4 regions of the Litoribrevibacter euphylliae genome follow, and region 4 is predicted to be linked to each of the others. Evidence: predicted binding sites of a transcription regulator. Region 4 holds the regulator's gene; each other region holds the start of a gene.
What was found. Region 4 encodes FNR, which switches genes on or off when oxygen is low (the NO sensors DNR and NnrR bind a similar motif). Its sites were predicted from a motif close to TTGATNTANATCAA; they were not measured.

Region 1 (3,139 bases), on a different contig from region 4:
TATCGGCTCGAAGTCTCCGTTTTTATGGAACTTACCGTTCTTCTTACGCAATAGCGGAGTGGTCAGACGATCCTTTCCGTACATGATCTTGGATAAGAAGTAGCCTTTCACACAACTCAAGCCTTTGTTTACTTCAGACTTGATATCACCGTGTGTTGCAACCACCTTACCTTGTTTAGTTGCAACGTGAATGCTGCAACCGGTTCCACAGAATCGGCACGGTGCCTTCGACCACTTCAGCTCGGTTTCCTTCGAACTGGTGATCACATTACTTGCCTGTGTTGGCAAGCTAATACCAGCAGCCGCGGCTGCAGTTGCTGCAGCTTGTGCCTTGATATAATCACGACGAGTTAATTTCATTTTTCACCCCTCAAGCTATTGCTGAGAATCACATTAATAATTCGTTAGTAATAATTAGAAATCGTTATTCTGTTTCATCATCGACTTGGTGATAGACCAAAGACACATTCACCACGCCGGAAATATCTTTCAGCTGATCGATGATCGTTACCATGCCTCGTTCGGTTTGGTGCTCGACCACAACAACCATTTTTCCTTGATCATCATCAATGCCACGGATTTCTGCTCCTTCGATGTCACTGATGACGGACTTAATCTGGCAATGATGTTCTTGCTTAAACTGCACTATCACACTCGAAATGTGATATTCCCCCTCCAGAGAATCTATGTACTGCTCAGGTGATCGCATACTTTGCTTTCACTCCTTTTTGTTGTTTTATAGCTTCTTGTGCATTCGTCGTTGAAGCGCCGTTTGCACTCAAGCTTTCCTCTGCCTTCTCTACTATTCCAATGGCATTGGTTGGACACACAGATACACAAGCACCACAGCCTGTGCAGGCATCAACATCAATCTTTGGAACGGGAGTAGCAGAGGAGAGATACTTCATTTGAATGGCACGAACATCACATGCGTCTTTGCAGCTTTGGCAAACAACACCTTGATAGGCCATGCAAACGCCATCAAAAGTCACAGACACTTGGTTAGCGGTTTCAGCAATAACCGCCGTCAAATGCCATGGGGGTTCATCAGTCGCTTTAAAAACAGGCTCAGGGCACACATCCACACATTCAGCGCAGAAGGTGCATTCACCCTTCTGAAAATCGACTGTCGGAAAGCCACCATCCCCTTTCTTGATCACACCTTCAGGACACTGATCAACACACTTTGCACAGCGAGAGCAAAGATCAGTGAAGTCCTCCATTGCAATCATCCAAGGCATACGAATCGGCTCAAGAGGCGCTTTAGCACCTGAAGAAATTCGACCTCGGAACAGTGAACGGCGGGAGATATCCATCTTAGGCTCCTGGCGGCCCCATCAAGATCTGACTGATCCACACCACAAACCCATAAGCCCCTACAATAGCGACCGAAAGTACTGGGAATAACACCACAGTTAAGAACAGGAACATGTTCCTTTCTTCGTTTTTTTCAATCTCGTCCATAGTTCCTCACCTTCTCTTTTTGTATGCGTTTCGTTTTACACGCGTTTCTTTTGCATGGAAGTACATACAAATTCATACTAGCTAGGATTTAAATATTCTGTAGAAAGACTCTATGCTTATTGTGGATATACTTAGTTGACTGAGATCAACTACAAAGGAATTACTCTTATGAGCCATACAAAATTCTTCGTTTTTACTGCTTTTTTGGCGACTTCACTAACCGCGTGCAAACACATGGACAATTCAGACTCTACACCAGCACCTTCCTTAACCTGGCAATCCATATACAAGTCACACCAATGCTCAATTCGCCAACCGCAAGTTCGGCTGATGCACATCGACGAAGGCGAGACCTTGTATCTTGACGAAATGGAGCAATTACGCAGACGTGTCATCGGACAACAAGTACAACCCAAAGAAATTGAGGAAGAACAATCGGTGTTGTTAATCGCAATGGGTCAAAAAAGTAGCGGTGGCTATGCCGTGAATGTGGACGCCATTCACCTCACTGAAACCGGCCTCACCGTTCGAGCGAACTGGATTACTCCGCCTCCCGGCAGCATGACGACCTCAGCATTGACCAGCCCTTGCGCAATTCTGACACTGGATAAGAAATTCACGAAAGATGAAATTAAAGATATGACGGTGACAGTGGTGGATCGAAAAGGGAAAGCCGTGCTGTCGAATGCGAAGGCCGCCCACTAACCGAGCCATAACGTCCTTTTACGAACTTTCCAAACGCCCAATGCACTAAATTAATGCAGGTAATTACCAAATCTAACTGTACGCACCATTATTTTTCATTATCATGGCGCCCTTATAAGTGTGATGAGCTTTAAAACAGCAGAATTCACGGCTCCGTTGGCTGTGGCACAGTATTCGCTTAATAAAGGCATCGCACACAGGTTTGGATGAACATGCGTTTCAGAAAGATCCTATCCGGCATGATCAACCTCCTGCATAACTACTATCTGACTCGATAATGACCTACCCGATATTCGTGCATGCAAAGCAACTGTGATGGCTGTCCTGTTAGCTGTGATGGATGATTGTAATAAGGGGATAGGTCGAATATGACTAAGGTTTAACATGACTAGAGTGACCCGCCAAAAAGTAACCTTTACTAATTCTGATAACCTTCGTCTTGATGGCATGCTTGAAAGCCCTGAAAATCCGAAAGCCTATGCCTTGTTTGCCCACTGCTTTACCTGTTCCAAAACCAGTGTTGCTGCCAGCCGTATTGGTCGAGAACTGGCGTTACGTGGTGTTGCAGTACTTCGCTTTGACTTCACTGGTTTAGGCAGCAGTGAAGGTGATTTTGCCAACACCAACTTTTCTTCAAACATTGAAGATTTAGTGGCTGCCGCTCGCTTTCTTGAAACAGAATACAAAGCCCCTTCGATCATGATCGGACACAGCTTAGGTGGAGCAGCAGTCTTGGCTTGTGCTGGCCAGGTTGACTCAGTAAAAGCTGTGGTAACGGTTGGCGCACCAAGCGATCCTGCACACGTAGCACACTTATTTGAAGCCCATAAAGAAGAAATTGAAGACTGCGGATGTGCCTTGGTCACCCTGAGTGGACGTGAGTTCACCATCAAACAACAATTCTTGGAAGACATTCAAGAGCAGAAACTTGATGAGAAGATTCGCAAACTGAAAAAAGCACTACTGATCA
Region 2 (3,139 bases), on a different contig from region 4:
CAACGTGGGCCCACGCGGGGAACGGTTGGCTATTTACTGCAGAGAACGGTGGCTGGGAATATCCTCTGTTTCTCGCTCTCATCGCAGCCGCCGTAGCACTCATTGGGCCGGGAGCATACGCTTTAGAATCCAACAAAGATAATTTGATGGACGAGTTGAACGGCCTGAAATTGCAATCCACTAACTGAGGGGGATCCTTGTGTCTAATCACTCTCCCTACTCAGACTACCAAGTGAATCAGCCATGGCTTCCCTTTTCTGAAGTGCTATTGGATTGGGATGAATCTTTTCATCAGCTGATGCTCAATGACCGCCTGCGAATGCAGGCGTATGAACAGGCCATCAAAGAGACGGTAAAACCAGGGGATGTCGTTGTCGACTTAGGAGCCGGTACCGGCATCCTAAGTCAGTGGGCTCTTGAAGCTGGGGCCAGTAAGGTCTACGCCATTGAATTAGATGCAAGCATTCTGAATATTGCAGAACAATCACTGGCTAAAACCCAATTTGCCGACCGCTTTATCGCCATCAACAAACTCTCTTACGATGTAACGCTGCCGGAGCGGGTTGATGTCTTGATTTCAGAAATCTTAGGCAATATCGCAGATAATGAAGACTTCCAGCCGATCATTAGCGATGCAATAGCCCGTTTCCTGAAACCAGAGGGCAAGTGCCTGCCCAAAGACGCCTGTTCTTATATTGCACCTGTTACGTCTGAAAGTGCCCACGAAGCCATTCGACAAGGAGCAATTAAAACCCTTAATCCAAGCTACAAACTCGAAAAACTGATGGCACAAAAAGCCATCAATAATCGCTTCAATCTCTACTATGATACAGTACTTTTGGCCTCTTCCCGCCTCAGTAAACCGCAGGCTTTGCAGCGGTATGACGGTGATTGGAGCCAATCATCCAGTTATCACAAGTCACGATCTTTTGTGGTTGAAAAAGACGCCGTTCTGACAGGCTTTCAATGCTACTTTGTAGCGACGTTGAGTGACAATGTCAGCCTTGATATTTCTGGTGACTGTTTAACGGAAAGAAGCTGTTCAGACAGCTGGAAACACGCTTACCTTCCGATTGAACACCGCATAGAAGTACAAAAAGGCGACATTATTTCTCTGAGTTTTAGTCGTTACTATCCAAAAGATAAGTGCACCTTAGCCTTCCGCCAGTTTTATCGTTGGAAAGGAACGGTCATGCGTGAGGGTAACGCGGTTGCCAGCTTTGACCAATGCATGGACGAAGGGGTGTTTAATCCTGCCAGATAAAACCTTAACTACAAAAACACTCACCCTAATCACTTTGGCGCTGTGTCCTGCAGCGCCAAAGCTTATCTACGGCGATCACCTCAAGAATTTCTAACACCTTGTTATTCATCGGATATACTTAACATTAGAACAAGCAAATTCCCAGCTGATTTCTGACATACATCAATACCTAAGAACCCGACACTTGCGATGATCAAAACATGACACTAGCTGTCTGTTACCACATCAATCTTTAGGAGGTGGCTTATGGATTTGGATCATGTAAAAACGAAGTTACTCGAACAAAAAGAGCAAATAGAACGGCGAGTAAATGCCATCAGTAGTGACTTGAACCGCTCTGAGCCTATGAGCCAGGACTTTAGCGAGCAGGCCACAGAGCAGGAAAATCTAGACGTCCTGCACGCCTTAGAACATGAAGGCAAAGAAGAGCTCATTCTTATTAACCAAGCCCTAGCCCGTCTCCAAAGTGGAGAATATGGATTATGTCGTGAATGCGGCGAAGAAATTAATCCCGCTCGACTGGATGCCCTTCCTTTTGTTACCACCTGTATTAGCTGTGCAGAATAATACAAACTTTGTGTGAACCCTAAGGCTGTTCTAGAGTTAGATAATTAACTCCGACAGTGCAGAATCAAACTCGGTCCTATGCCCTTCAGGTGAGCAGCCTTATGACTTCGGTTCCCTACAAACCAGATCATGTTCCACAACTCACGCCCTGTCTAACGGTTGAAGCGCCGGAAGAAGCCATCAGCTTTTACGAGTTGGCGTTTGGCTTTGAGAGAATCGGCGAACCCATCGTACGAAATGGCTTAGCAGTATTTGCTGAAATGTACTGTCTTGAAGCTCGCATCATGCTTCAACGCCAAGGCAGTTTCAGTAGCCCATCGCAAACGCCTAATTCCTCTGAGATTCAACAAGGCATTGGTTTGTATATTTATGTACCCAACATTGAAATGCACTATTCCCGTGCAACCTCCTGTGGCGCAACCATACTCTCCGAAGTTTTGGATACTTTCTGGGGGGATCGAATTTACACAGTTAAGGATCTGGACGGTTATCTCTGGACATTTGCTCAACATGTGACAGAACCTCAAATTACCGAAGAAGAGATTTCCAATTCTGGACTGATTCTTGAGGAAGATGAGCTGGATAGTCTGGATGAATAACGCTGAAAAGCCTCTTAACAGATATGAAACGACCGAAATCGATCAAACAATTGAATATTCAACAATTGTTTTACAGACATAAAAAAGCCCACCTATAGTGGGCCAAAAGCGTGATAACGCAAAAGCGGAATATCTGCCCCAATAATCGAGGTTAAAGCAGATTCGAGAGCAACAACACGCCTAAAATATCGCGTGTTGGCAAAGAACGACGGTGACAGTAATAAATCTTAAACTCATCACCGCGGAAACGACTCTTGGTAAAATGAAGCCCTTTAAAGTTGTATAAGAAATTACACTTCTCATAAACAAACTTCATGATGCCTTTCAATACATTAGACTCATGAGATGCAGGCTCTTCCAACCCAGCTAAAGGAATCAAACCTAAATCAATACGCTCGATTCCTTCTTCCTTAAACACGTCCATGGCATGAAGCATCAAGGTATACCAAATGCCTTGTTTAAACGAAGCACAAGCGCGTGAAATGTTCGGAACGTAACTTACAATCTTGTTATTTTCATAAATCGGATCAAAGAAAATAAAGCCTACAGGTTCACCATCCTGATACGCATAGAAACTACGAGAACCTTCTTTGTAATCCATCGTCATAGGACGAATCAGGAAATTAATTTCTTTCTTGCTTACCTTACGCGTCTGCAACCAAGCCTTGGAGATTTCTTTGGTTCTCAGTTCCGCGTAACTTTCTTTGAC
Region 3 (3,139 bases), on a different contig from region 4:
AGTTTAAAGACGATCACATCCGCTATCACCCGGCTGGCACAGGCACAGATAAAGACATCATCCGAACCGTTGCCGACCCGTTTGCGGCCATGGGCGGCATTAAACGTCTGAAAGGCAATCTGGGAGACGCCATCATCAAGGTATCAGCGGTACCAGAAGAACACTGGCACATTCACGCCCCGGCGCGGATTTTCCACGATCAGGCCGATTTCATGGACGCTTTCCATGACAATCAACTGACCGGGGATTTTGTGGCGGTGGTTCGCTTTCAAGGCCCGAAAGCCAACGGTATGCCGGAACTGCACAAACTGATGCCATTGCTCGGCGTGCTACAAGATCGCGGCCAGAAAGTGGCATTAGTCACTGATGGGCGCTTATCCGGCGCATCGGGGAAAGTCCCGGCGGCGCTACACGTTTGTCCGGAAGCCATGCAGCTGGGTGCCATCAGCCAGATTGAAGAAGGCGATATGGTGGAGCTCAACTGCCATACTGGCGAACTCAAAGTGACCAACAGCGACCTCAGTACCCGCCCTTTTGCGCAACCGCCAAGTGGTCATGTCACCGGCATCGGACGCGAGCTGTTCAGTGTCTTCCGTCATTCGGTCGGACCAACCAGCCAGGGCGCAATCAGCATTCAATGGGAAGAACAAGGATAGAAGGGAAGCGTATGAATTCATTTAAACAACTGATAGAAAACTACAGCCCCGATCAAAAGCCTATCTTGCCTGTCATTGTCATCAATGATCTGGCGCACGCGGTGCCGTTAGCACAGGCACTGGTGGCCGGTGGTATTCCCTTTCTGGAGATTACCTTGCGCACCGAACACGGGCTGGAAGCCATTAAACTGATCAAACAAGAAGTACCCGAAGCCTGTGTTGGCGCTGGCACTGTCATCAACGAACGTCAATTCGAGCTCTGCCTGGATATGGGCGCGGAATTCTTGATCAGCCCCGGCATCACCAAAACGCTGGCTCATTACGCGCAAGACAGCCCAGTTCCCTTTGTGCCAGGTATTGCCAATGCGTCCAATGCCATGCTGGCTTTAGAACACAACATCAATGAAGTGAAGTTTTTCCCCGCCGAGCAAGCGGGCGGCATTCCCATGCTCAAAGCGCTCGCAGCGCCCTTTCCAGAACTGAGCTTCTGTCCTACCGGTGGTATTAACGCCGAAAATGCAGGCGCTTATTTGTCGTTAGACACAGCCATGGCGGTCGGTGGTAGCTGGGTGTGTCCGAGTCCGTTAATCGAGCAACAAAACTGGGCAGAAATCACCCGGCTCTCTCAAATTGCAACGTCCCACCTCAAACAATAACGTGCAATCTAAAGCATCAATGAATGCGTCCAACACATTCATCTCATTCTGACACTCACCCTTGCTTCGGGATGCCAGTCATCCCGGCTTTTCCCCATATTTCGTGCTGATTTAGACAAACAACTTCCTTGCCAAGCCGTCCTCTTTTGCCATTTCAACTCTTGATCCAGATCAATAAACTCGCCTAGCGAAACCAAGACACACTACATATAGTACCTATAAAAATAAATAGCCACTACATATAGACACACTAACCATATGGATATTGTCATGGACACCACGCCGGACACAGTGAAAGACGCTCAGAACCCTCCTTTATCTGTTTCTCTGCTTAATCTTGATGACATCACAGAGCACGAATCACCCAATGCTTTTAACTGTTCGGCGCCTGATGTGGTGTTTCAGGAATTGCCACACCACATTTCCCTGGCGTTTACCATTCATGGCTGCCCATTCGCCTGCGCGGGATGTCACAGCGAACACACCTGGGATGCCGAGAGTGGGAATGCGCTGACCGATGACGCCTTTCTGGCTTATCTGTCGCAATATCAAGGATTGATATCCGCCGTGGTATTTCTCGGTGGCGAATGGAATCGACAGGCACTGACCAACAAACTTAAACTCGCCAAAGCACAAGGGCTAACCACCTGTTTATACACGGGCGGCAATCATGTTGCTCGTTCACTCAGAGCCCATCTCGATTTCGTCAAACTCGGCCCCTGGATCGAAACCTTAGGCGGCTTAGACAGCACAATCACCAACCAACGTTTTATCGAATTAAAAGACGGCGAGCTCTGGCAAGACCGTACGCATTGGTTTCAACAAAACGCCTCGTCAAGCTCGCAACAAAACATGCTTCAAAACTCGTCTCAAAACAACCTTCACACGACACAGACACTTAACACATTTACCCATCAGCAAGGAGTTTCATATGCTTCGGCTTAATTCAGCACAAATCACCGACAAGTTGGATTTCATCGAGTCTTATATTCACGCCAATAACGCGGCGGAAGGCTCAAAAGTGGACGCCAACGCCAACGTTACGCACAAGAATATCGCCACACTGGAAGCTGAATTAATGAAGGACGCCATCATTCAGATCAATCGAGCGAAGGTGAAGCAACAAATCGGGCAGCTCTTTGGTGATGAACTGGCCGAGGAATACGAACGTCAGATCGAAGCACATGAGATTTATGTTCACGATGAAACCAGTCTCAAGCCTTACTGTACCTCCATCACCATGTACCCGTTTTTATTAGACGGCCTGAAAGGTTTGGGCGGCGAATCCGGTGCGCCGAAACACCTCGAATCCTTCTGCGGTTCTTTTGTGAATCTGGTCTTTGCGGTCAGCGCTCAATTTGCTGGGGCGGTCGCCACCGTGGAGTTTCTCACTTACTTCGATCACTTTGCCCGTCAGGACTATGGTGAGAATTATCTGCAAGATCACCCCAAAGCCATCGCCAATCATCTGCAGCATGTGGTCTATGCGCTGAATCAGCCGGCGGCAGCACGCGGTTATCAAAGCGTGTTTTGGAACATCTCCATTTACGATCAATATTACTTCGACTCCATGTTTGGTGACTTTGTGTTTCCCCCGGATAAGCAGGGTGAAATGCGCAAACCTCAATGGCAATCGGTGGATGCGCTGCAGCGTTTCTTTATGAGTTGGTTTAATGAGGAACGCAAGAAGGCCATTCTCACCTTCCCGGTTGTTACTGCAGCGATGCTGACCGGCCAAGGCCAATGTCGGGATACCGAGTTCAGCCGTTTCTGTGCCGAACAAATGGCCGACGGCAACAGCTTCTTTATTTATCAATCGGACAGTGC
Region 4 (3,139 bases):
GCGTTGTTCGTTGGCTGTAATGAACAGCGGAATTGATAACGACGATATTGAGCAATTGGAAAACCAGTATTTAGACTTTGAAATCAGCATTGTTCCTCAAGCTCGTGGTGCATGTATTGCGGTACAAAATGCCCCAGCAAGAGCCTTTGTTGATGGAAAAATGATCCAAGGGGTGAAGGAAAATTTGTTCTCGGTACTGCGAGACATTATTCATTTAAGTAGCCAGCTGGACTTAGACGCGTTGAATGAAATTGGCTGTGGGCCTATGGTCACCGAAGCTGTTTTTCACACGCTTCGCCAAGCTAATGCGCTACAAGCTCGGGTTGATCCCAATATCATTGTTTGTTGGGGTGGACACTCCATCAGTGAACATGAATACGATTACACTAAGGAAGTGGGTTATCAATTAGGTTTGAGAGGCTTTGATATTTGTACTGGCTGTGGGCCAGGCGCAATGAAGGGGCCAATGAAAGGCGCCAGTGTGGCGCATGTAAAACAGCGGATAAAACACCCTCGCTACATTGGGCTAACCGAGCCGGGCATCATAGCAGCGGAATCACCTAATCCAATCGTAAATGAATTAATTATTCTCCCTGATATCGAAAAACGTTTAGAGGCGTTCGTTAGGTTAGGGCACGGTATTGTGGTCTTTCCTGGTGGTGCTGGCACCGCAGAAGAAATTTTGTATCTGCTTGGTGTCTTAATGGGGAATAAGCACGGTGCTGAGATTCCTGTTTATTTCACTGCTCCGAAAGAGTCGGCGGATTATTTTCAGCAAATAGACGCGTTTATTGGCGATACCTTAGGGCCTGAGGCGCAAGCGCTTTATGAGATCATCATTGATGACCCGGAAAAAGTCGCAATTGAGTTGCGTTCGCGCATGTCTGAAGTGAAGGCAAACCGAAAGGATCGTAAAGATGCATACTATTTTAATTGGATGCTAGAAATCGATTCTATTTTTCAGGAGCCTTTTACTCCAACTCACAAAACCATGTCGGAATTGAGTTTGGATACCGATTTGCCACCGCACATATTGGCCTCTCAATTACGACGAGCGATGTCTGGAATTGTGGCGGGTAATGTAAAGGAGCAGGGGATTTCTGAAATCCATAAGTACGGTCCGTTTAAATTGCACGGTGAATCTAATTTGATGAAGAAGTTGGATACTTTGCTGGCTTCGTTTGTTCATCAAAAACGTATGAAATTACCGGGTAGTAAATACGTACCTTGTTATGAAGTCGTAACGGAACCTGTTACCAGTTAATGATGTAATCACAGAAACCAAAAGGCCCAGCATTTGCTGGGCCTTTTGGTTAATGAAAGAAAATATATTAGCCGACGACTCGCTTGCCACATGCGCTGGCGGTACCGTCTTGAAGGTCTGCCAGTTCGTATAGGCCTGCGATATCAATCAGTTCAATATCACGGCTGCTGTCTAGGAAGCGAATAAGTTCTTTTTGCTGGAACTTACTGAAAATACGGCTAACGGTTTCTACCGCAAGACCAAGGAAGTTACCTAGATCGTTTCTGGACATGGTCAAACGGAAACGAGATGCAGAATAACCACGACGATGGAAACGTTCCGATACAGACACCAAGAAGGTAGCCAAGCGTTGTTCGGATGTTTTCTTACTAAGCAGTAACATCATTTGCTGGTCTTCGGAAATTTCTTGGCTCATGCTCTGAAGAACCTGATCTCTAAGTTCGGGGAGATCATCAGCAAGTGCATCCAAACTGTCGTATGGAATATCACATACCGTGGTTGTCTCTAGTGCAACGGTAGTAATTGGATATTTCTTATTGAATAGTCCGTTAAGGCCAATCATTTCACCGGCAAAATGGAAACCGACAATTTGTTCTTCACCGGACGGGCTGGTAATAAAACTCTTCACGCTGCCTGAACGGATGGCTAGAACTGAGTGAAAATCGTCACCTTGGCGCCATAGGGTCTGACCCTTTTGGTACGGTCGTCCTCGTTTGATGATGGCGTCTAAACGGTCAATGTCTTGTTCGTGAAGTGACAGTGGTAGACAAAGTGAGCTTAGGGAGCAATCCTGGCAGCTAACTGCGGTACCGCATCCTTTGACGCTGGAAAATTTGTTCTGAGGCATAGTTCAGTGTCCGATTAAGTTTGCCAATTTATATCACAGCTTCTCCATTCTTTAAAGCACGTTTATGGTGCGTTTACAGAAAAGTAACCAAAAGGTCAGCATGTGATATGGCTTCGTTCTAACGTGATAAATCCCTACCTTAATAATCTACAGTATAGGTGTTACTAAGTGATGTAGTTTTAAATACTCAGTGGTTCATTTTAGAGTGGTCCATCTCTGAATGATCCATATGAGAGTGATCCTGTTTCCTAGTGTCTGACGACATATCAGTATGATCCATCTGTGAGCGGTTCATACCGGAGTGATCCATTTGAGAGTGATCCATCGTAGAGTGATCTACCTGTGATTCCGTTTGCATGGCACTGTGGTCATGCATCGAATGGCCTTCATGATTACTGGTGTTGCTGGAATCATGATTTTCATGGTCACTATGGTTTGTATGGTCACCGTGGTTTGAATGGCTACTATGGTTCATATGGTTGTTATGGCTCGAATGATCACCGTGACCAAGTAAGTGCTGACTGTTGCCCCAGATAATCCAAGCGCCCATCAGGATCATCATAATGGCAGCAAGATTACGTACGTTTTTATTTCGTATGATGTTGCTTAATTGTGATGCCAGAAGCCCTGTTGCCAGCATTGTCGGTAGAGTACCTAAACCGAATGCAGCCATAACCATCGCCGAACTCGTAGGGGACGCGTTCGCTGAGGCCAAAACAAGCGTGCTATAGACAAGGCCGCAAGGAAGCCATCCCCAGAGTAATCCTAGAAACAGAGACTTTTTAATAGTATCTGCAGGCAAGAAAGGCTTAGTCAGAGGTTGGATGTGTTTCCAAACCCATTGTCCGGGTTTTTCAATTTTTGTGATGGCCCGAGACCAGTCGGCCACATATAGACCCATAAGAATAATAAAAATACCCGCGACTAGGCGGAGAATCATGCCAATGGTGGGGGATAGGTTGGTAAGTAATGAACTCGCTAAACCTACGATCAGTCCGATCAGTGTATAGCTGCTGATTCTGCCTAGA

Region 1: napE (periplasmic nitrate reductase, NapE protein) is a predicted target of FNR. The motif match lies at 1,600-1,613, and genes of this name have one in related genera.
Region 2: ACFOEK_RS01345 (TraR/DksA family transcriptional regulator) is a predicted target of FNR. The motif match lies at 1,417-1,430, and genes of this name have one in related genera.
Region 3: nrdG (anaerobic ribonucleoside-triphosphate reductase activating protein) is a predicted target of FNR. The motif match lies at 1,474-1,487, and genes of this name have one in related genera.

What each region holds. Positions count from the first base shown of each region.
Region 1 covers NZ_JBHRSZ010000001.1:235,028-238,166, reverse strand. Annotated here, with positions in the region: gene napA (nitrate reductase catalytic subunit NapA) at 1-360, opposite strand, end outside; gene ACFOEK_RS00960 (chaperone NapD) at 425-709, opposite strand; gene napF (ferredoxin-type protein NapF) at 696-1,316, opposite strand; gene napE (periplasmic nitrate reductase, NapE protein) at 1,318-1,464, opposite strand; gene ACFOEK_RS00945 (protease complex subunit PrcB family protein) at 1,633-2,169, shown strand; gene ACFOEK_RS00940 (alpha/beta hydrolase family protein) at 2,554-3,139, shown strand, end outside.
Region 2 covers NZ_JBHRSZ010000001.1:326,250-329,388, reverse strand. Annotated here, with positions in the region: gene ACFOEK_RS01355 (DoxX family protein) at 1-188, shown strand, start outside; gene ACFOEK_RS01350 (50S ribosomal protein L11 methyltransferase) at 200-1,264, shown strand; gene ACFOEK_RS01345 (TraR/DksA family transcriptional regulator) at 1,511-1,831, shown strand; gene ACFOEK_RS01340 (VOC family protein) at 1,933-2,430, shown strand; gene ACFOEK_RS01335 (DUF2156 domain-containing protein) at 2,582-3,139, opposite strand, start outside.
Region 3 covers NZ_JBHRSZ010000005.1:167,091-170,229, forward strand. Annotated here, with positions in the region: gene edd (phosphogluconate dehydratase) at 1-656, shown strand, start outside; gene ACFOEK_RS13535 (bifunctional 4-hydroxy-2-oxoglutarate aldolase/2-dehydro-3-deoxy-phosphogluconate aldolase) at 668-1,312, shown strand; gene nrdG (anaerobic ribonucleoside-triphosphate reductase activating protein) at 1,583-2,257, shown strand; gene nrdD (anaerobic ribonucleoside-triphosphate reductase) at 2,244-3,139, shown strand, end outside.
Region 4 covers NZ_JBHRSZ010000004.1:312,790-315,928, forward strand. Annotated here, with positions in the region: gene ppnN (nucleotide 5'-monophosphate nucleosidase PpnN) at 1-1,264, shown strand, start outside; gene fnr (fumarate/nitrate reduction transcriptional regulator Fnr) at 1,332-2,111, opposite strand; gene ACFOEK_RS08890 (sulfite exporter TauE/SafE family protein) at 2,299-3,139, opposite strand, start outside.